2 regions of the Rahnella sp. GSA61A genome follow, and region 1 is predicted to be linked to the other one. Evidence: predicted binding sites of a transcription regulator. Region 1 holds the regulator's gene; the other holds the start of a gene.
The links. Region 1 encodes LexA, which represses DNA repair genes until DNA is damaged. Its sites were predicted from a motif close to TNCTGTATGTACATACAGNA; they were not measured.
Positions count from the first base shown of each region.

Region 1 (10,394 bases):
TCCACGAACGGTTTAATCAACCGCTTCAAAAACTGGCGCTAATACCCGTCTTCCTTCGCGCTGCCTCGGCGTTGGCTGCCTTCATGAACCCCGGTCACATACTTGTGTATACTCCCGGGGATTCATTCCCTTGCCGACTGGATCCAGCCCGAATGATTTAGAGGGACAGGTCGAAATATTTCTCAATAAAAGGGTTAGCCTTCACCGGCTGGCCCTTTTTTAATGGCGCTTTTCCTGTGCTGACTCTGTGGTATTCTGCGGGGATTAATAACAAAAGTGGGATGTAGATCACATGGCAGGATCAAAACGGGCATTAATGATATCCGTCATTATGCAGCGAATTTTGAACGTATTCTTATTAGGACTGGCCGCGATCCTGATGATTTTTATCGGGCGCGAAACCTATCATTTAGCAATGGTGTTGTTCGTGAATAACGATCAGTCTTCGTCATATCTGCTCATCGAAGGGATTGTAATTTACTTCCTCTATTTTGAGTTTATTGCCCTGATTATTAAATATTTTTCGTCGGGCTATCATTTCCCGTTACGCTATTTTATTTACATCGGCATCACCGCGATTATCCGCCTGATCATCGTCGACCACAAAAGTCCTTATGACACATTGGTTTACGCCTGCGCGATCCTTGTGCTGGTCGTGACACTGTTTCTTGCCAATAGCGAACGTCTGCGCCGCGAATAAATCAGGCAATTACTGCCTCGCATTGATGCGCTAGAATGCGAGGCAGATAATTCATTGGAGGTATGAATGCCTTCATTACGGAGCCGTTGATGTCTGATCCCCATTCCCCCGAACCATCCCCGATCCACTGGTTTGACGACCCTTCGCAGGTGCCTGCGGATGTGGCTGACTGGCTGATGGAAATGGGGTCCATGACCCGCCGGTTTGAAAAGCAGGGTGTTACCGTCACCGTGAAACCGCAAAATGAATGTTTTGTCAGTCGCGAAGAACTGGGTGAAAGCGAAGCACAGCAGTTGCCGGAAAGTGCCCGTTACTGGATCCGCGAAATCGTGCTGTTTGGCGATGCCGAACCCTGGCTGCTGGGGCGCACGGTCATTCCTGAAGAAACGCTGACCGGGCCGGATCTGGCGCTGGTCGATTTAGGCACGGTGCCGCTGGGGCGCTATCTGTTTAGCGGGAACAACTTGTCCCGCGATTACATTCATTTAGGCCAGTTACACAGTGAGCAGGGAGAATTATGGGCGCGCCGTTCCCGTCTGCGTTTGTCTGACAAGCCGCTGCTGCTGACCGAAATTTTCCTCCCGGATTCGCCGGTTCACCGCCCTGAGGGCAAAGTGAGCAAGGCATGAGTCAGACTAATCAACAAGGAGAACAGAGAGTGTCAGGAAGTATGACGCAGGGCACATGGCGTGATTACTGCCGCCTGATGCGCATTGATAAGCCGATTGGCTCACTGCTGCTGCTGTGGCCAACGTTATGGGCATTGTGGGTCGCGGGGGGGGGAATGCCGTCTGCGAAGATTTTGCTGGTCTTCGTGCTGGGCGTGTTCTTCATGCGTGCCGCCGGTTGCGTGGTGAATGACTACGCTGACCGTAAGTTTGATGGTCACGTAAAACGCACCGCTCACCGGCCATTGCCGAGCGGGGCGATCACCGGCAAGCAGGCGAAAATATTATTTGCCGGACTGGTGCTGGTGTCATTCCTGCTGGTTCTGCTGCTTAACCGCATGACCATTTGGCTGTCTCTGGCCGGACTGGCGCTGGCATGGATTTATCCGTTCATGAAGCGCGTCAGCCATCTGCCGCAGGTGGTTTTGGGCGCGGCGTTTGGCTGGGCAATTCCGATGGCGTATGCCGCTGTGAGCGAAAGTGTGCCGCTTAGCTGCTGGTTAATGTTCGTGGCAAATATCTGCTGGACGGTGGCTTACGATACGCAATACGCGATGGTCGATCGTGACGATGATTTGAAGATCGGCGTGAAATCGACAGCGATTCTGTTTGGTCGTTTTGACACGCTGATCATCGGCCTTCTGCAACTGGCAACGCTGATCCTGATGGGGATTGTTGGTTATCTTTCCCAGCTCAGCGCACCGTTTTACTGGTCGTTGCTGCTGGCTGCTGCGCTGTTTGTGCATCAGCAAAAGCTGATTGCTAAACGTGAACGTGATGCCTGTTTCCTGGCTTTCCGCCAGAACAATTATGTCGGGCTGGTGTTGTTCCTCGGTATTCTGATGAGCCTGTCAGGCTTCAATTTCTAAGTAAGTTAGCCTGCGCGACAACAATTAAAAACGCCCGGACTCTGTAAAAAGTCCGGGCGTTTTGTTTTTTTAATCTGATGTCTGGCGCTAATACGGGTTAATGATCGGTATCGCGTACATCCATCTTCGGTTCAGCCGGTGGCTCCGTTGCTTGCGGCAGCTCAGAAGGCATTCCCGCACTCTCGATAGTTAGCTTGATATCCGGTGTCATCAGGTCGCTGAGCATGAGGTAAATCTCACGCGTTTGTTCCTGAATGGCATCGCCGGTGTCACTGATATAGCCTTCTGCGCGCAGTGTGCCGACCAGCGTCGAGAACACAGCTTTATCGAAGAATTCAGGGGCATTGATACCGTGCAGCACGGATAAACGCTGCGCCATAATCCGGCTCTCTTTTTCCAGTGCCCCGCGGTTGATGCTTGGGTTATTGGTGAGCAGGGAGAAGGTAATCGCGTAACGTTGCAGCGTTTCACGTACGCCAGCCGCCAGCAACTGGAGGGTGCGGATACGGGCCGGATTAAGTGTCAGCTCATCATCTTCAAGGTGAATGATTTGCTGACGCGCCAGTTCCAGCGTCAGAACATCCAGCACTTGTGGCAGCTCAGGCGTATCGAAATGCATAAACAGTTCGGCTTTGAGCATTGGATAAATCAGTTCGACCTGATGCAGTAATTCCGCGCGGCTGACCTGGCGGTGGTGCATCACAATGCTTGAAATCAGTGATGGCAACACCAGCATATGATGGATGTTGTTGCGGTAATACGTCATCAGCACGGCCTGTTCGCGAGGCAGAACGATGATGTCGCCAATGTTGTCTTTCTCAACCTGGAACTTATTCATGTTCAGCGCGTGATCAAGCAACTGGTCAGCGGTCAGATCAGGCACCGTCGAATCCGCGTTGTAAGGCACGTTACGCAGCAATTGCAGATAACAGTCGATTTGCTCGGTCAGCTGTTCGCGTGTCAGTGAACGCTGACGGGAGGCCAGCAGCGCGGTACAACACAAGTTCATGGCATTGGCTGCCGCTGAATTGTTGATGCGCACCATGATCTGTTCTGCCAAATCCTGCACTGTCGGCGTCAGCCAGCTTGGACGTTGTGCTTCGATCGGGTCGATGGCTTCACGCCAGGTTGGCACGTTCTGGTTCAGGTAAGTGGTCAGATGCAGCGGCTCACCGAAGTTCACGTAACCCTGGCCGAGATTACGCAGCTTGCGCAGCCCGTTCAGCATCTGTGTCAGGCTTTCTTTCTCTTTGGTCGCACCGCGTAATTCTTTCGCGTACGTACCCACTTCCATGACGTGCTCATAACCGATGTAAATCGGTACCAGCGTAATCGGACGTGAACCGCCGCGCAGCATGGCCTGAATGGTCATGGCCAGCGTGCCCGTTTTCGGCTCCAGCAGACGCCCGGTTCGCGAACGCCCCCCTTCCACAAAGTATTCCACCGAATAACCGCGGCTGAACAGTTCGCCCAGATATTCACGGAAAACCGTCGAATAGAGCTTGTTGCCTTTAAAGGTTCGACGAATAAAGAACGCACCCAGACGGCGGAAAATCGGGCCAGCCGGCCAGAAATTCAGGTTGATACCGGCGGCAATATGCGGCGGTACCAGACCCTGATGATAGAGCACGTAAGACAGCAGCAGATAGTCCATGTGGCTGCGGTGGCAAGGCACATACACAATTTCCTGACCGTCCAGCGCTAACTGGCGTACACGCTCGGCATTATTAACGTTGATGCCTTTGTACAAACGGTTCCACGTCCAGCTCAGCACACGGTCAGAGAGGCGCACGGCTTCATAAGAGAAGTCAGCGGCAATCTCTTCCATCAGGGCGATGGCGTTTTGTTGGGCTTTTTCGTGGGAAATTTTCTTGCTGCGGGCTTCGTCTTCAATCGCTTTCTCAATGGCTTTTGAGGCCAGCAATTTATTGAATAAATCCTGACGTGCCGGAAGGCGCGGACCAACCGCAGCCAGACGCTGACGGGAGAAATGCATCCGCGCCACACGTGCCAGTTTTTGAGCAATCGTCTTATCTGTGCCGTGTTCCGTCGCCATATAACGCAGGGAAACGGTATTGGAGAAACGGACGAAACTGTCCCGCCCCAGCCACAGCACAGCGAAAAATTTCTGGATACCGTTCAGCACGCGCAGATGCGGCGTGTCGTCCTGACCTTCACGGCCCGGTGCACGACCAAACATTACCGACACCGGCAACATCTGAATGTCTAAATCCGGATTATTGCGGTGCAAATCAAGGTAGTCGTGGAACAGCTTTACGGACTCCTGCTTCGGCGTGTAATAAGAGAATACGCGCGGGCCTTCGGCTATAAAGACATGGCTTGGTAGCAGGGTTCCGTCAATTTCCAGCGGAATAAGAGGATCAGGTAGATTCTGCGCCAGACATTGCGCACGCAACGTCAGCAAATCGGCTTTGGAATTATAAGGTAATACGTACAAAATCGGCCGCGTCGGGTCTAAATGCAACTCGGTAACCGGATCTGAAGGTATGACCTTGCTCTTTACCAGCAATGAGAGTGGTAAATTCAATAATGTGTAATAAAGTCTACGCCAACCTGACATAAAAACGTGAAGCCTCTTGTTAGCAATTTCGCCGCAAGGATACCAGAAAGATCCGTGGAGATCTGTGGTCATATAAAAGCTAAAATGCTGCAAACACTCTAAGGATCAGTACCCGAAATGGCGAACCAAGTCACCGGATTTACCCGAATTTATAAAGCGGCCGGCTATTCCTGGAAAGGATTCAAAGCGGCATGGCAAAACGAAGCGGCATTTCGCCAGGAGGCCAGCGTCGCTATCCCGTTAATTTTACTATCTTTCTGGCTTGATGTCAGCACCATTGAACGTATCCTGCTGGTGGGATCCGTCGTGCTGGTCTGTGTCACGGAGTTGCTCAACAGCGCGGTGGAATGTGCAATAGACCGCATCGGGCCTGAGTTTCATGTGCTTTCTGGTCGCGCAAAAGATATCGGCTCTGCTGCCGTACTTCTGACCATCATATTGGCGATTTTTGTCTGGGTCAGCATCTTTTGGTCGCGATGGTTCTGATTTGGAATCTGCATTCCAGGAATCAACGTTATGCCCTGTTTTTATTCAATCTTAGGTTTTCATTGACCGTTTAGCTGTATATACTCACAGCAAGACTGTATAAACAACCAGGGGGCGGAATGAAAGCTTTAACGACCAGACAACAAGAGGTCTACGACCTTATTCGCGATCATATCTCCACCACCGGTATGCCACCAACCCGCGCAGAGATTGCATCACGTCTGGGGTTCCGTTCTCCCAATGCGGCGGAAGAGCATCTTAAAGCGCTGGCGCGTAAAGGTGTTATTGAGATTGTTTCCGGTGCATCACGCGGCATTCGTCTGCTGATGGAAGAAGAAGAAGGTTTACCGCTGATTGGCCGCGTTGCCGCCGGTGAACCGCTGCTGGCGCAGCAACATATCGAAGGGCACTATCAGATCGATCCGGCAATGTTTAAGCCGAGCGCCGATTTCCTGCTGCGTGTCAGCGGTATGTCGATGCGTGATATTGGTATCCTTGACGGCGATCTGCTGGCCGTGCATAAAACGCAAGACGTGCGTAATGGTCAGGTTGTGGTGGCCCGTATTGATGATGAGGTCACCGTGAAACGCCTGAAAAAACAAGGCAGTGTGGTGCAGTTATTGCCTGAGAACAGCGAGTTTCAGCCGATCGTGGTGGATTTGCGCGAGCAGAATTTCAGCATTGAAGGCTTAGCCGTAGGTGTTATCCGCAACGGCGACTGGATCTGACCTTCGTACTTCGAGCTATCTCTGCGTTGGCTGCCTTCGCGAACCCCGGTCACATACTTGTGTATGCTCCCGGCGTTCGCTTAGTTGCCGCCTTGATATAACGCGAATTACTCGGTCAGATATGACTAAGTCAGAAATTGCTGTGTCAGATAGACAAGACTAAAACTAATTGAATATGGATGGCGGCCGCCTCTGGCATCCATGTGAATTCAAAGAGAAATGCGTTTCTCTCATCATCGCCCCTTTCGGGGCGATGTCATTTACAGGCATAACCTGAACCTCCGGCATGAGATTCTCTATGCAACATCATTCCCTGCGACACACACTCAAAAACACCTTTTTAAGCCCTGCCGATAAAGCGCTCTGGATGCTGGCATTGCCGATGATTTTTTCCAATATCACGGTGCCGCTCCTCGGCCTGGTGGATACCGCAGTGATCGGTCATCTCGACAGCCCGGATTATCTCGGCGGCGTGGCTGTGGGTTCGATGATCACCACTTTCCTTTTTATGCTCTTACTGTTTCTGCGGATGAGTACCACCGGCATGACCGCTCAGGCGCTGGGCGCGAAAGATAATCAGCTTCTGGCGCGTGCTTTTGTACAACCCTTCCTTCTGGCTGTACTGGCGGGCGTCATTATTGTGGTATTCCGTCATCCGCTGATGGAGCTGGCGTTTCACATTGTCGGCGGCAGCCAGCCCGTGCTTGAACAGGCGAGGCTGTTTATCGAAATCCGCTGGTTCAGCGCCCCGGCTTCATTGGCGAATCTGGTGATCCTCGGGTGGTTGCTCGGCATTCAGTACGTTCGCGGGCCGGTGATTTTGCTGATTGCCGGGAATTTGCTGAATATCATTCTGGATCTGTGGCTGGTGATCGGGCTGGGCTGGAACGTGCGTGGCGCAGCCATCGCGACGGCAAGCTCCGAGTATTTCACGCTACTCATCGGGCTGTATTTCGTCTGGCGGGTGATGAAACGACGCGGTATCACCGGCGCAGAAATCACCTCCGCGTGGCGTGGTAATTTGCGCCGTCTTCTCGGGCTTAACCGCGACATCATGCTGCGCTCATTACTGTTGCAGCTTTGCTTTGCATCGCTGACCGTTCTGGGCGCGCGGCTGGGCAGCCACATTGTGGCGGTCAACGCCGTGTTGATGAACCTGCTGACATTTACCGCGTTTGCACTTGACGGTTTTGCTTATGCTATCGAAGCGCATTCCGGTGAGGCATTCGGTGCCCGCAACCGCGAAAAACTGCTGAATGTCTGGCATGCCGCGTGTCGTCAGGCCGGGCTGGTTGCGCTGTTTTTTGCTCTGATTTACGCGCTGGCGGGTGGGGCGATCATTGATGCGCTGACATCATTACCGGAATTGCGTGAGCTGGCGGACCGATATCTTGGCTGGCAAATTATACTGCCGCTGGTGGCTGTCTGGTGCTATTTGCTTGATGGCATGTTTATCGGCGCAACGCGTGGGCGGGATATGCGAAACAGCATGCTGGTGGCGGCGCTGGGGTACGGGCTGACATTGTTCACTTTACCGCTGCTGGGCAATCATGCGTTGTGGCTGGCGCTGACGGTATTCCTCGGGTTACGCGGGATTTCACTGGGCTGGATATGGCGTCGTTACTGGCGGCATGACACATGGTTTTCGTCTCCGTCGCACTGATTTTTCAGCTATTTTCAAAGAAATAAGCGCAGCTTTGTCGTTATTTCATGCTTTAGATTAATCCTAATAGTGGTTTTTATCCCTGTTTAAGGAGGATTAATCGAGATTCTCTACTAACCTTTAAAGTGTTAAGGACGAGCTGCAAGACGAAATGCAGTTCATAAAACCCAAGGTAACAGGAGATATTTTATGAATAAGGACCAAGCCGACGGTAACTGGAAGCAGTTCAAAGGGAAAGTGAAAGAACAATGGGGCAAACTGACTGATGACGACCTGACAGTGGTTGAAGGTAAACGTGATCAGTTAGTCGGTAAAATTCAGGAGCGTTACGGCTATCAAAAAGATCAGGCCGAGAAAGAGCTCAATGAATGGGAAACCAAAAACAAATATCACTGGTAAGACGCGACTCCCCCTCGCGTGCCAGTGACGTATCCTGAGATTTAGCTGCTCCTACCCGGAACGCTTCAGGATACGGGTACACGGATGTACCCAACCTCTTCTCTGTACAAAACATCCTCCTCTTACGAGTCACCTTCAAAACCTTAAAACCCGATCATTCAGCGTTTTTTCACCACAATACTGTGGTCGTGATCGCAATGGTCATGGCTGTCGCAGGTTTCTACTACTTTGCATTCTGCACATAAGCCATGCGCTTCAACGACGGAATGGCGAAGCTCAAATCCGGATTCTAATGACAGTTTTGCCAGACGCTCTTCAATGCCGTCGGTGGTTTTTTCGGTAACTAACCCGCAGCGGTCGCAGATAAACAGCGCAGAAGTATGGCTCGGCTCTTCAAAATGATGGCAGAGAACATAGCTGTTTGCGGATTCAACACGGTGAATAAATCCCTGTTCCAGCAGAAAATCCAGCGCCCGGTAAACGGTCGGTGGTTTCGCCTGAGGTTCGCTTACGCGCAATAGATCCAGCAAGTCATAGGCGCTGATCGCACCGGGTTGTTGCGTCATCAGGCGCAGTACTTCCAGCCGCTGCGGCGTCAGGCGAACATTGCGCTGCTGGCAAAGTTCTTCAGCTTGTGAAAGTAATTTTTCCGGATTATTCAGGGTCATAGCAACGGTCTCTGAGCGCAGATTGGAATGAATAGGCCACATCATGCGACCACCGATGATTTTATCATGCTTGCACCAAAACGACGAATTATGCGCCATTCAGATGTGATGCAACGTCGGCATCCGCCTGCTCAGCGGCACAAGATGCCGAATCTTTGTTCTGTGGTATAATCAGCGATTACCTTCCCTCTGGCGCGAAGCGGGGGGAGCGTCACGAACCCCTTCAGCGAATGTCAGGCCGATGTCAGAAACTCAACACGTAATGCCCCAGACCACTCCCTTTTCCGCCCAGCGTTTTTCCGTTGCGCCGATGCTCGACTGGACCGATCGCCACTGCCGCCATTTTCACCGGCTGATGACCGGCCAGACGTTGCTGTATACCGAAATGGTCACGACCGGCGCCATTATTCACGGCAAAGGGGATTATCTCGGGTTTGGCGATGCAGAACATCCGGTGTCTTTGCAGCTTGGTGGCAGCAATCCGGCTGATCTGGCGCATTGCGCAAAACGGGCGGAAGAACGTGGTTATGACGAAATTAACCTCAACGTCGGTTGCCCGTCAGATCGCGTGCAGAACGGCATGTTTGGTGCCTGTCTGATGGGGCAGGCGTCGCTGGTGGCTGACTGCATCAAAGCCATGCGCGACGTAGTCTCAATTCCGGTCACGGTTAAAACGCGAATCGGTATTGACGATCAGGACAGCTACGAATTTCTGTGTGATTTCATCCGTCAGGTTTCAGAAAACGGCGGTTGCGATACCTTCATTATTCATGCGCGTAAAGCCTGGCTTTCGGGCCTCAGTCCGAAAGAAAATCGTGAAATTCCGCCGCTGGATTACCCGCGCGTATATCAGCTCAAGCGTGATTTCCCGCACCTGACCCTGGCAATTAACGGCGGTATCAAAACCCTCGAAGAAGCCAAAACGCACCTGCAATATATGGATGGCGTGATGGTGGGGCGTGAGGCTTACCAGAATCCGGGCCTGTTGCTGAATGTGGATCGCGAGCTGTTCGGCTCTGATGCGCCGCTGAAAACCGGGCCGGATATTATCCGCGCGCTGTATCCGTATATCGAAGCGGAACTGAGCAAAGGTACTTACCTCGGTCACATCACCCGCCATATTCTTGGTCTGTTCCAGGGGGTGCCGGGCGCGCGTCAGTTCCGTCGTCATCTGAGTGAGAATGCGCATAAAGCCGGCGCGGGCATCGATGTGGTCGAACAGGCGTTGCAGATGGTTGCTCAGCCGCAGGAAGTGGTGGCGCAGGCATAAAAACAGGGTGAGTAAAATCGCTATCTGTTAGTCAAATTTACTATCTTTTCGCAGGCCATTCGTGCCTGCGAATTATTTTTTCCTTATCATTCAATCAATTATTTATCCCATCACACTGGCATGTTTCTTGTAATGGTTAATGCGTGTTTGGACGCTACGTCTTATCGCACATGGCTTATTAAGGAGCACCCGATGCTGGAAATTCTCTTCGTGCTTGGTTTTTTCTTTATGCTGATGCTGACCGGCATTTCTTTACTGGGTATGGTTGCGGCGCTGGTCGTGGCATTTGCTCTGATGATGTTGGGTGGGTTTTTGGCGATTGTTGTAAAAATGTTGCCGTGGCTGCTTTTGGCCGTGCTTGC
Region 1 is NZ_JAHXYO010000027.1:37,050-47,443, reverse strand. Features, by position in the region: gene pgi (glucose-6-phosphate isomerase) at 1-42, shown strand, start outside; gene psiE (phosphate-starvation-inducible protein PsiE) at 293-700, shown strand; gene ubiC (chorismate lyase) at 790-1,329, shown strand; gene ubiA (4-hydroxybenzoate octaprenyltransferase) at 1,371-2,237, shown strand; gene plsB (glycerol-3-phosphate 1-O-acyltransferase PlsB) at 2,335-4,818, opposite strand; gene LC431_RS23565 (diacylglycerol kinase) at 4,936-5,304, shown strand; gene lexA (transcriptional repressor LexA) at 5,424-6,032, shown strand; gene dinF (MATE family efflux transporter DinF) at 6,331-7,695, shown strand; gene LC431_RS23550 (CsbD family protein) at 7,885-8,094, shown strand; gene zur (zinc uptake transcriptional repressor Zur) at 8,253-8,762, opposite strand; gene dusA (tRNA dihydrouridine(20/20a) synthase DusA) at 9,025-10,032, shown strand; gene pspG (envelope stress response protein PspG) at 10,225-10,394, shown strand, end outside.

Region 2 (10,394 bases), on a different contig from region 1:
TAATCGGTCTTGATGGTTATCGTCGAAATGATAATGGTCAGTTCTCCGGTTTCTCTGTGCAGCCAACGGCTGACCTGAACGGTTCAATGAATCTTGATGATGCCGCTTTCTTCTTCGGTGAAGAAAAAAACTGGATGGCAAAAATCGGCCGCTTCGAAGCTTACGATATGTTCCCGCTTAATCAGGACACCTTCGTCGAATACTCCGGGAATACCGCCAATGATCTGTACGCCGACGGCTACGGTTATGTCTACATGATGAAAGAAGGGCGCGGTCGCAGTGACAGCGGCGGCAACATCATGCTGAATAAGAATATCGGCAACTGGTATTTCGAGCTGAACACCCTGCTGGAAAACGGCACCTCACTGTTTGCTGAGCAAAACTACCACGGCAACCAACTTGAGAATGATAAAAACGTCGCGTACCTGCGTCCGGTCATTGCCTGGAAAGGGGATGCGTTCTCTGTGGCGGCGGCAATGGAAACCAACGTGGTGAACAATGCGTATGGCTACACCGGTGAAAATGGCGAATTCGTTGATCAGTCCAAACGTAATGGTTATGGCATGACCATGACCTGGGACGGGCAGAAAGCTGACCCTGAGAACGGCGTGGTGGCTAACCTGAGCACGGCCTATATGGATGCATCGGATGAAAAAGACTTCACCGTCGGTGCCAATGCCTTATGGAAACGCTTCGAGCTGGGCTACATCTATGCGCACAACAAAATCGAAGACTTCAGCATCAATGGCGTCCGCGCATCCGATTACGACGATGACTGGTTTGATGAACCGGGCAGCTACGACATTCATACCGTTCACGCCAGTTACCTGATCCCGAACGTGATGGATATGGAAAACTTCAACGTGTATCTGGGCGCTTATGTCTCCATGCTGGAAGCAGATAAAACCTACAGCGGCGATGATGACAGCGATGAGCGGTATGGGGCGCGGGTACGCTTTAAATACTACTTCTGATTACCCGTCATATTTCGCGTCACAGATGCGTTGGCTGCACTCCCAGGGTGAGTGAGCTTACCGCCTTTCTGCAACACGAACTATTTAGGGTAATATGTATGTATCTTCATAAATAATAAAAGCCTGAGTGCGTAAACACTCAGGTTTTTTTATGGATTAACAGTTAAATCAGGCAGCTTCGGTGTGGCGGGGTTTCGCCTCAGCCTTTTTTACGCTGTCTTTCTCCGCTTCTGGTTTTTGTGCGGCCAGCGCGTCGGGTTCAAACTCATCGACGTTGATTGAACGCAGACGGCTTTCTTCCGCACGGCTCAGGATACGCGCATCGTCGGCGCTCAGATGACCGGCATCCAGACCTTTTTGCGCCAGAATATCCAGACGGGTAAACGGCAGTTTTTTGCCCATCGCTTCACAGAGACGCTTGTGAACAGGCTCAGCGGCCAGAATATCCTGCAAGGCTTCTTCCAGCAGACCAACCGGGTTGTGCTCGCCGGGTGTCAGATACTGACCACGACCGATGCGGCTGCGTGTCGCTGAAGGCACCTGCAGAATACGCGCCAGTTGGTGATCCAGACGATCAGACGGTGCGGAGTGCGAACGGCCCAACGGGAAAATCACCAGGCGCATTACGCCAGCCACAAAACGGTTCGGGAAGTTACGCAGGAGATCGTCGATAGCGACTTCGGCCTGATGCAGACAATCCTGCACGCCCCAGTGTACCAGCGGTAAATCCGCTTCGTGACAGCCTTCTTCGTCATAACGTTTCAGCGTCGCCGTCGCCAGATACATCTGGCTGAGGATATCACCGAGGCGGGCGGAAATGCGTTCGCGACGTTTCAGGCTGCCGCCGAGCACGCCCATCGACACATCAGCCAGCAATGCCAGGTTAGCGCTCAGACGGTTGATGTGCTGATAGTAACGGGCGGTTTTATCATTGACCGGCGTATCACTGGTGCGGCCGTTAGTCAGACCGAGCCAGAAACTGCGCATTTTGTTACTGCCGACGTGGCCGATATGCCCGAACAGCGCACGGTCAAAATCAACCAGATCGTTTTTCTCCGCCGCCGCCATTTCACGAAGAACATAAGGATGACAGCGGATCGCACCCTGACCAAAGATGATCATGCTGCGGGTGAGAATGTTGGCACCTTCCACGGTAATCGCAATCGGCGCCCCCTGATAAGCGCGGGCCACGAAGTTGCTGCTGCCGAGCATAATGCCTTTACCGCCGGTGATATCCATCGCATCCATCACGGCGCGCTGGCCACGGTGAGTACAGTGGTATTTGACGATAGCGGACAGCACCGCTGGTTTTTCACCCAGCATAATGCCGTTCGTGATAAGCGTTGCGGCGGCATCCATCACGTAAGCGTTACCGGCAATGCGCGCCAGCGGTTCTTCGATACCTTCCATTTTACCGATAGGCAGTTTGAACTGACGGCGGATATAGGCATAAGCCCCGGTCGCCAGCGCCAGAGATTTCAGGCTGCCGGTAGAGTTAGACGGCAGCGTGATGCCACGGCCGACAGACAGACATTCCACCAGCATACGCCAGCCCTGACCGGCCATTTTCGGGCCGCCAATGATGTAATCGATCGGTACAAAAATATCGCTGCCGCGTGTCGGACCGTTCTGGAATGGCACGTTCAGCGGGAAGTGGCGGTGACCAATTTCAACACCGGCGGTGTCGGTTGGGATCAGCGCACAGGTAATGCCCAGATCCGTTTCGTTGCCGAGCAGGTGATCGGGATCTTTCAGTTTAAATGCCAGGCCCAGCACGGTGGCGATAGGTGCCAGCGTGATGTAACGCTTGTTCCAGGTCAGGCGCATGCCAAGCACTTCCTTACCCTGCCACTGGCCTTTACACACGATACCAAAGTCCGGGATGGCACCGGCATCAGAACCCGCTTCCGGGCTGGTCAGGGCGAAACAGGGAATTTCCAGACCTTCGGCCAGACGCGGCAGATAGTGATCTTTCTGCTCCGTGGTGCCGTAATGTTGCAGTAATTCGCCTGGCCCGAGGGAGTTCGGCACACCGACGGTGATCGCCAGAATGCCTGACACACCGGCCAGTTTTTGCAGCACACGCGCCTGCGCATAAGCCGAGAATTCCAGACCGCCGTACTCTTTCTTAATGATCATCGCGAAGAAGCGGTGTTCTTTCAGATACGCCCACAGTTCCGGCGGCAAATCAGCCAGTTCATGGGTGATCTGGAAGTCATTCGCCATACGGCAGGCTTCTTCAACCGGCCCGTCAATAAAGCGCTGCTCTTCCTCTGTCAGTTGCTGCTCAGGATAATCCTGCAATTTCTTCCAGTCTGGCTTGCCACCAAACAGGTCACCCTCCCACCAGGTGGTGCCTGCTTCAATCGCTTCTTTTTCCGTGCGCGACATTGCGGGCATCACTTTACGGAAGGTGCGAAGCGCCGGGCCGGAGAACAATGAACGGCGCATGACAGGGATATTGAAGGGCAGGAGAATGATCGCCAGCGGCAATAACAGCCAAAGTGTCCACAGATTAATGGCACCCATAACCGCCGTAAACGCCAGTAAAATCAGGCTGCTCAGGGCGAGATTGACCTTGTGATAGAACAACGCACCAAGGATCACGATAAATGCAACAATGCTAAGAACCATCATAGTAAAGCTCCTGAGTAGTAGGAGGTCTGACCTGTTGTAGGGATATAATGGTTTTAGTTCATGCTCATTTCTTTATCAATACGTTTACATACTAATTACAACACAGCTCACAAACCGGTCGCACGAAGCGTCAAAAACAGAAACTATCGGAATCATTACCGCTTCATGGCTTCTCGCTGTTTCGGCTTTCCGTTAAACTGCACAGCGGAACGTTTTATTGCTATCGGCCGTGCTGAAACCGGCTGCAAATGGACATAAAAGAGGCTGCTATGTACCAGGATATTATCCGTACTGAACTGAACGAAGCTGCTGACACGCTGAATAAATTCATCAGCGATCCGGCAAATATTGAGTCTATTCAACGTGCAGCGGTGCTGCTGGCCGATTCATTCAAAGCGGGTGGGAAAGTGATTTCCTGTGGTAACGGGGGTTCACACTGCGATGCCATGCATTTCGCCGAAGAACTGACAGGCCGCTATCGTGAAAACCGTCCGGGCTATCCGGCAATTGCGATTTCTGACGTCAGCCACATCTCTTGCGTCGGCAACGATTTCGGTTACGAATACATCTTTTCCCGTTATCTGGAAGCCGTAGGCCAGAAGGGCGACGTGCTGCTGGGCATTTCCACTTCCGGTAATTCCGGTAACGTGATCAAAGCCATCGAAGCCGCACGTGCTAAAGGCATGAAAGTTATCACCCTGACCGGTAAAGATGGCGGGAAAATGGACGGTTCAGCCGATGTGGAAATCCGCGTTCCGCACTTTGGTTTCGCTGACCGCGTGCAGGAAATCCACATCAAAGTCATTCATATTTTGATTCTTCTGATCGAAAAAGAGATGGCAAAGGCATAAGCCTTTTGCCGTAAAGGAGGCTGGTGATGTGCGAATTGCTCGGGATGAGCGCTAACGTTCCTACTGATATTTGTTTCAGTTTCAGTGGATTAGTGCAGCGTGGTGGCGGGACCGGCCCGCATAAAGACGGCTGGGGCATCACCTTTTATGAAGGGAATGGCTGTCGTACTTTTAAAGATCCGACGCCAAGCTTTAATTCGCCCATTGCCCGCCTTGTTCAGGAATATCCGATCAAATCCTGCGCGGTGATTTCTCATATCCGTCAGGCAAACCGTGGTGAAGTCGCGCTGGAAAATACTCATCCGTTTACCCGCGAACTGTGGGGACGCAACTGGACTTATGCGCACAACGGTCAGCTTCGTGGTTATCGTCAGCTCGATACCGGTACGCTGCGTCCGGTGGGCCAGACCGACAGCGAATACGCCTTCTGCTGGTTACTGCACAAACTCACCCAACGCTATCCGCGCCGCCCTGCAAGCTGGCCGCCGGTGTTTCGCTATATTGCGTCGCTGGCTGATGAATTACGGCAGAAAGGGGTGTTTAACATGTTGCTGTCGGATGGCAATTTCGTGATGGCCTATTGCTCGACGAATTTGCACTGGATCACGCGGCGTGCGCCTTTCGGCAAGGCAACGTTGTTGGATCAGGATGTGGAAATTGATTTTCAGCAGCAGACGACACCGGATGATGTCGTCACCGTGATTGCCACGCAACCGCTGACGGCGAACGAAACCTGGAACAAAATTGCTCCAGGTGAATTCGCATTATTTCATCGGGGCGAACGCCAGCTGTGAAGGCAGCGGGGTGTTGGACAACGGTTGTAGCACTTCATATCTACCGTCAGTGACCACGACATTTGGTGGCTGATGGTGTTTCTCAAAGTACGCATATCCCGGCTGTAACTGGTTCCAGAAACTGTAATAGCTGGAGTTTTTATGCGCCTTCATGTTGGCATCGGTCATCCTGAACGGGTAAATGCTAATTTTTAAATTGCGTTGCCCGAACTGGAATGCCGCCTGTACGTAGGTGAATATTTCGTCCATATAGCCGTCGGTCATGGCGTAGCAACCAATAGACTTACAGTTACCGTGGATCATCAGATACTTACCTGAATAACCCTGCGAGATATCATAAGCATTGGGGAAACCGATGTTGATGGCGCGATAAAAGCGGCTGTCGGGTTTCAGGTGGTGAATATCCACGTTGTAGAAACCTTCCGGGCTTTTGAAATCGCCTTCGCGACGTTTATTTCCCAAACCGCCGGAAAAATCGCAGATGCCATAACTGCCGATCAGACGAAATTCGCCGTCGAGCTGAGCATACAATTCGAGTTTACGTTCCTGTTTGAAGATCTGGATATAAACAGGTGCACCCAATAATTGTTTTTTTAGTGCCGCGTTGACCGGGACAGCATCGCTGGCCACGGCGTAATTTGCTGTAAATAAAGGCAAACTGAGGAGCATCGCAAGAAACAGCGCGATTCTGATCATTCTAAGTCCTGCTCGGTAATAATTTTGATTATTTTGTCTACAGCTCAACTGCCTGTAAGACCGCCACTGATTTTCTTCTTATGTACTGTCTGTCGGAAACGCTGTCATATTAATACTGATTAAATTTTTAGCAATCACCAAATAATGAATAATGACTTTAGGAATAGGAAAATTATTACGTTGCCATTAATGGTGATTAATTAAGTCAAACTAACCCTCATTTTCTATGTTGGACATCCCTGCATTCAACTGTATACTTATACAGTTATTGAGGGGGAGGGTTATGCGTAAAATCATTCATGTGGATATGGACTGCTTTTTCGCTGCGGTCGAAATGCGCGATGATCCTTCCCTGCGCGACATTCCTATTGCCATTGGCGGCAGTCGTGACCGCCGTGGTGTTATCAGCACCGCTAATTATCCTGCCCGCAAATTCGGCGTGCACAGCGCGATGCCCACCGGCATGGCACTGAAACTTTGCCCGCACCTGAAAGTGATCCCCGGCCGAATGGAGGCCTATAAAGAAGCGTCAAACCATATCCGTGAAATCTTTGCGCGTTATACGCCATTGATCGAACCGCTGTCACTCGATGAAGCTTATCTGGATGTTTCCCACGCGACGCAATGCAACGGCTCTGCAACGCTTATCGCTGCTGAAATCCGTCAGGCCATTTTCGATGAGATCAATCTGACGGCATCTGCGGGTATCGCGCCGATCAAATTTCTGGCAAAAATCGCCTCGGATCTGAACAAGCCCAACGGTCAGTTTGTGATCACGCCGGAAAAAGTCGGGGCGTTTTTACAGGATCTTCCGCTGAGTAAAATCCCCGGCGTCGGTAAAGTCACCGCTCAGCGTTTGCAGGAGCAGGGGCTGATCACCTGCGGCGATGTGCAGCGTTATGATCTGGCAAAACTGCTTAAACGCTTTGGCAAATTTGGCCGTGTGCTGTGGGAACGCTGTCAGGGTATCGATGAACGTGAAATTTCCCCCGAGCGGTTACGTAAATCGGTCGGCGTTGAACGCACACTGGCAGAAGATATCCACAGTTGGGAAGAATGCGTGTCGCTGATCGAACGTTTGTATCCTGAACTGCAAACACGTTTAAGCCGTGTCAGCCCGGATCTGCGCATCGCGAGGCAGGGCGTAAAACTCAAATTCCATGATTTCCAGCAGACCACGCAGGAACACGTCTGGCCGGTGCTGAATAAAGAAGATCTGCTGAAGGTCGCGCATGAAGCCTGGGAACAGAGGCGTGGCGGAAGGGGAGTCAGGCTGGTGGGATTGCATGTGACGTTGCAGGATCCGCAGATCGAGCGGCAGCTTCTGCTTCCCTGGGAATAATCCCCGTCATCCTTCAAACTGTCTCTGCGTTGGCTGCCTTCGCAAACCCCGGTCACATACTTGTGTATGCTACCGGGGATTTACTCAGTTGCCGCCTTGATACAGCCCGAATGATTTAGGGGACCGATCGAGTATTAACCGCGTTCAGGAATCGCTTTCAGCAGGGCCGTCAGCAGTTTCCAGTACAGCTCGACGCTGGCGATTTCCACCTGCTCATCCGGCGAGTGTGGCCCGGTGATGGTTGGCCCGATGGAAACCATGTCCATGTCCGGGTACGGTTTTTTGAACAGACCGCATTCCAGACCGGCGTGGATCACCATGATGTTCGGAGTTTTATTGAACAGCGTCTGGTAAGTTTCACGCACCAGCGTCATCACTGGTGACTTCGGCTCAGGTTTCCAGCCAGGATAGCTGCCTTTTGCCAGACTTTTCGCGCCAGCCAGTTCACTCAGTGAATTGAGCATGCTGACCACATATTCTTTACCGCTGTCGATAAGCGAGCGGATCAGGCTGTTGATCGCCACTTCGTCATCTTTCATGGTGACAACACCGACGTTCAGCGAGGTTTCTACCACGCCTTTCACGTCATCACTCATGCGGATCACGCCGTTTGGCGTCGCGTTCAGCAGGGCAAGGAATTTACCCTGAGTTTCTGCGGTCAGCGCCTTCGCGTTGCTTTCAGCCGCTTCCACCACAAAGGCAATTTTCTTCTCTACCGCTGACAGTTCGAACTGAATCGTTGCCAGGAATTCTTGTGCTGCCGCTTTCAGCGCGTCTGCTTTATCAGCAGCAACAGCAAGAGTCACAATTGCTTCACGCGGGATAGCGTTACGCAGTGTGCCGCCTGTGAAGTCGAGCAGGCGCAGACCAAGAGTATCAGCGTTGTCTGCCAGGAAACGTGCCAGCAGTTTGCTGGCGTTGCCCAGACCTAAGTGGATTTCCGCGCCGGAGTGGCCACCTTTCAGGCCTTTCAGGGTCAGTTTCAGCGTGCTGAAACCGGCCGGAACCGCTTCACGGCTCAGCGGCAGTGTGGCGGTAAAATCAATCCCGCCAGCGCAACCCATGTAGATTTCGCCTTCGGTTTCAGAATCGGTGTTGATCAGAATTTCAGACTGTAACCAGTTCGGTTGCAGGCCGAATGCGCCTGCCATGCCGGTTTCTTCGGTCATGGTCAGCAACACTTCCAGCGGGCCGTGTTCTACGCTGTCATCAGCCAGAACCGCCAGCGCGGACGCCATACCGATACCGTTATCAGAACCCAGCGTGGTGCCGCGGGCTTTTACCCAACCGTCTTCGATGAAGGGCTGGATCGGATCTTTAGTGAAATCATGAACAGTATCGTTGTTTTTCTGCGGCACCATATCGAGGTGAGCCTGCAGTGCAACGGCTTTGCGGTTTTCCATGCCTTTGGTGGCGGGTTTGCGCAGCAAAATGTTGCCAACTTCATCACGCTCAGCGTGGATACCTTTTTCCTGTGCCCATTCAACGATGTGTTTTGCCAGCGCTTCTTCATGATAGGAAGGGTGCGGAATTGAACAAATTTTGGCAAAAATATCCCACAACGGTTGTGGCGAAAGCTGAGACAGTTCAGACACTATAAGTCTCCTGTGACAGTCAGCTCATTCAGGCTCCGTTTGCAGGGGAACTGACTGAGATGCTGTAGGTTTAAGGTTAAGTAATCCCCGCCAGACTGTGTGGCGAGTGGCCTGACAGAATATCACTTAATCTTAACCTGTGCGCGGGGACGGGGAGAAATTCCGGGATTTTTGGGCGGCTGAAGCCAGATAATCGCTGGTTTTTGTGAACCGGACTCACTATAATCTCGCGCAACCTTTTTTCCCCCCATTATTTTTTTAGAAGCCGTTAATTCACTGGCTGGGACACCTTTATGAGCGAAAAATACGTTGTAACCTGGGACATGCTGCAAATCCACGCGCGCACTATGGCTAAACGCCTGCTGCCGGCAGAACAATGGAAAGGCATTATTGCAGTCAGCCGTGGTGGCCTGGTTCCGGCAGCGTTGCTGGCTCGCGAGCTGTGCATCCGTCATGTGGATACCGTATGTATCTCCAGCTACGACCATGATAATCAGCGCGAAATGCAGGTGCTGAAACGCGCAGAAGGCGACGGTGAAGGCTTTATCGTGATCGACGATCTGGTGGATACCGGCGGCACCGCGAAAGCCATCCGCGAAATGTACCCGAAAGCGCATTTCATCACGATCTTCGCGAAACCGGCTGGCGCACCGCTGGTTGATGACTATGTGATCGACATCCCGCAGAACACCTGGATCGAACAGCCGTGGGATATGGGTGTGGTATTCGTGCCACCTCTGGTAGGAAAATAATCCTCCACTGTTAATATTCCTCTAATTTAACGCCTGGCTTATTGCCGGGCGTTTTGCTTTTGTTGCCTTGAAATCCTTTCCGCTTGACCTCACCCCTCACTTGTCGCAACGTGGGCGGGTTATAATCCCGTCCAGAAATGATCGCCTGCGGGCGACCTGCTGCTTGCTAACGGAGGATCTTGCATCATGGCTCCAGCCAATCTTACGGAAAAACTGTTTAAACCTTCCTTCAAATACCCGGAAACATCGACGCTGGTTCATCGCGTTCATCACCATAATACGCACCCGCCGATGCATTCTGCGCTGGAAGGCGACACGGTTCATTGCTGGTACCGCACGATTAACCGTCTGATGTGGATGTGGCGCGGGGTTGATCCGCTGGAAGTGGAAGAAGTGCTGTCGCGCATTGCTGTCTCCCAGGCGGAGCACAGCGATCCGTTGCTGCTCGATACCGTGATTGGTTACCGCAATGGCAACTGGATCTACGAATGGTCAAATCAGGCGATGTACTGGCAGCAAAAAGCCGCCGAAGAGAAAGATGCGGATGTGGCGAGCGAATACTGGCTGAAAGCCGCCAACCTTTACAGCATCGCCGGTTATCCGCATCTGAAAGGCGATACGCTGGCGGAACAGGCGCAAGCGCTGGCCAATAAAGCCTTTGAAAAATCCTCGGAACATTCGCCTTACGAACTGAAAGAGCTGGAATTTAAGATCCCCGGCGGTGCCCCTATCACCGGTTTCCTGCACCTGCCA
Region 2 is NZ_JAHXYO010000005.1:51,745-62,138, forward strand. Features, by position in the region: gene LC431_RS08370 (carbohydrate porin) at 1-974, shown strand, start outside; gene fadE (acyl-CoA dehydrogenase FadE) at 1,143-3,611, opposite strand; gene lpcA (D-sedoheptulose 7-phosphate isomerase) at 3,881-4,462, shown strand; gene LC431_RS08385 (class II glutamine amidotransferase) at 4,489-5,256, shown strand; gene dpaA (peptidoglycan meso-diaminopimelic acid protein amidase) at 5,227-5,952, opposite strand; gene dinB (DNA polymerase IV) at 6,236-7,294, shown strand; gene pepD (beta-Ala-His dipeptidase) at 7,429-8,889, opposite strand; gene gpt (xanthine phosphoribosyltransferase) at 9,183-9,641, shown strand; gene frsA (esterase FrsA) at 9,828-10,394, shown strand, end outside.
Region 2: the regulator LexA is predicted to act here: its motif matches at 6,200-6,219, upstream of dinB (DNA polymerase IV).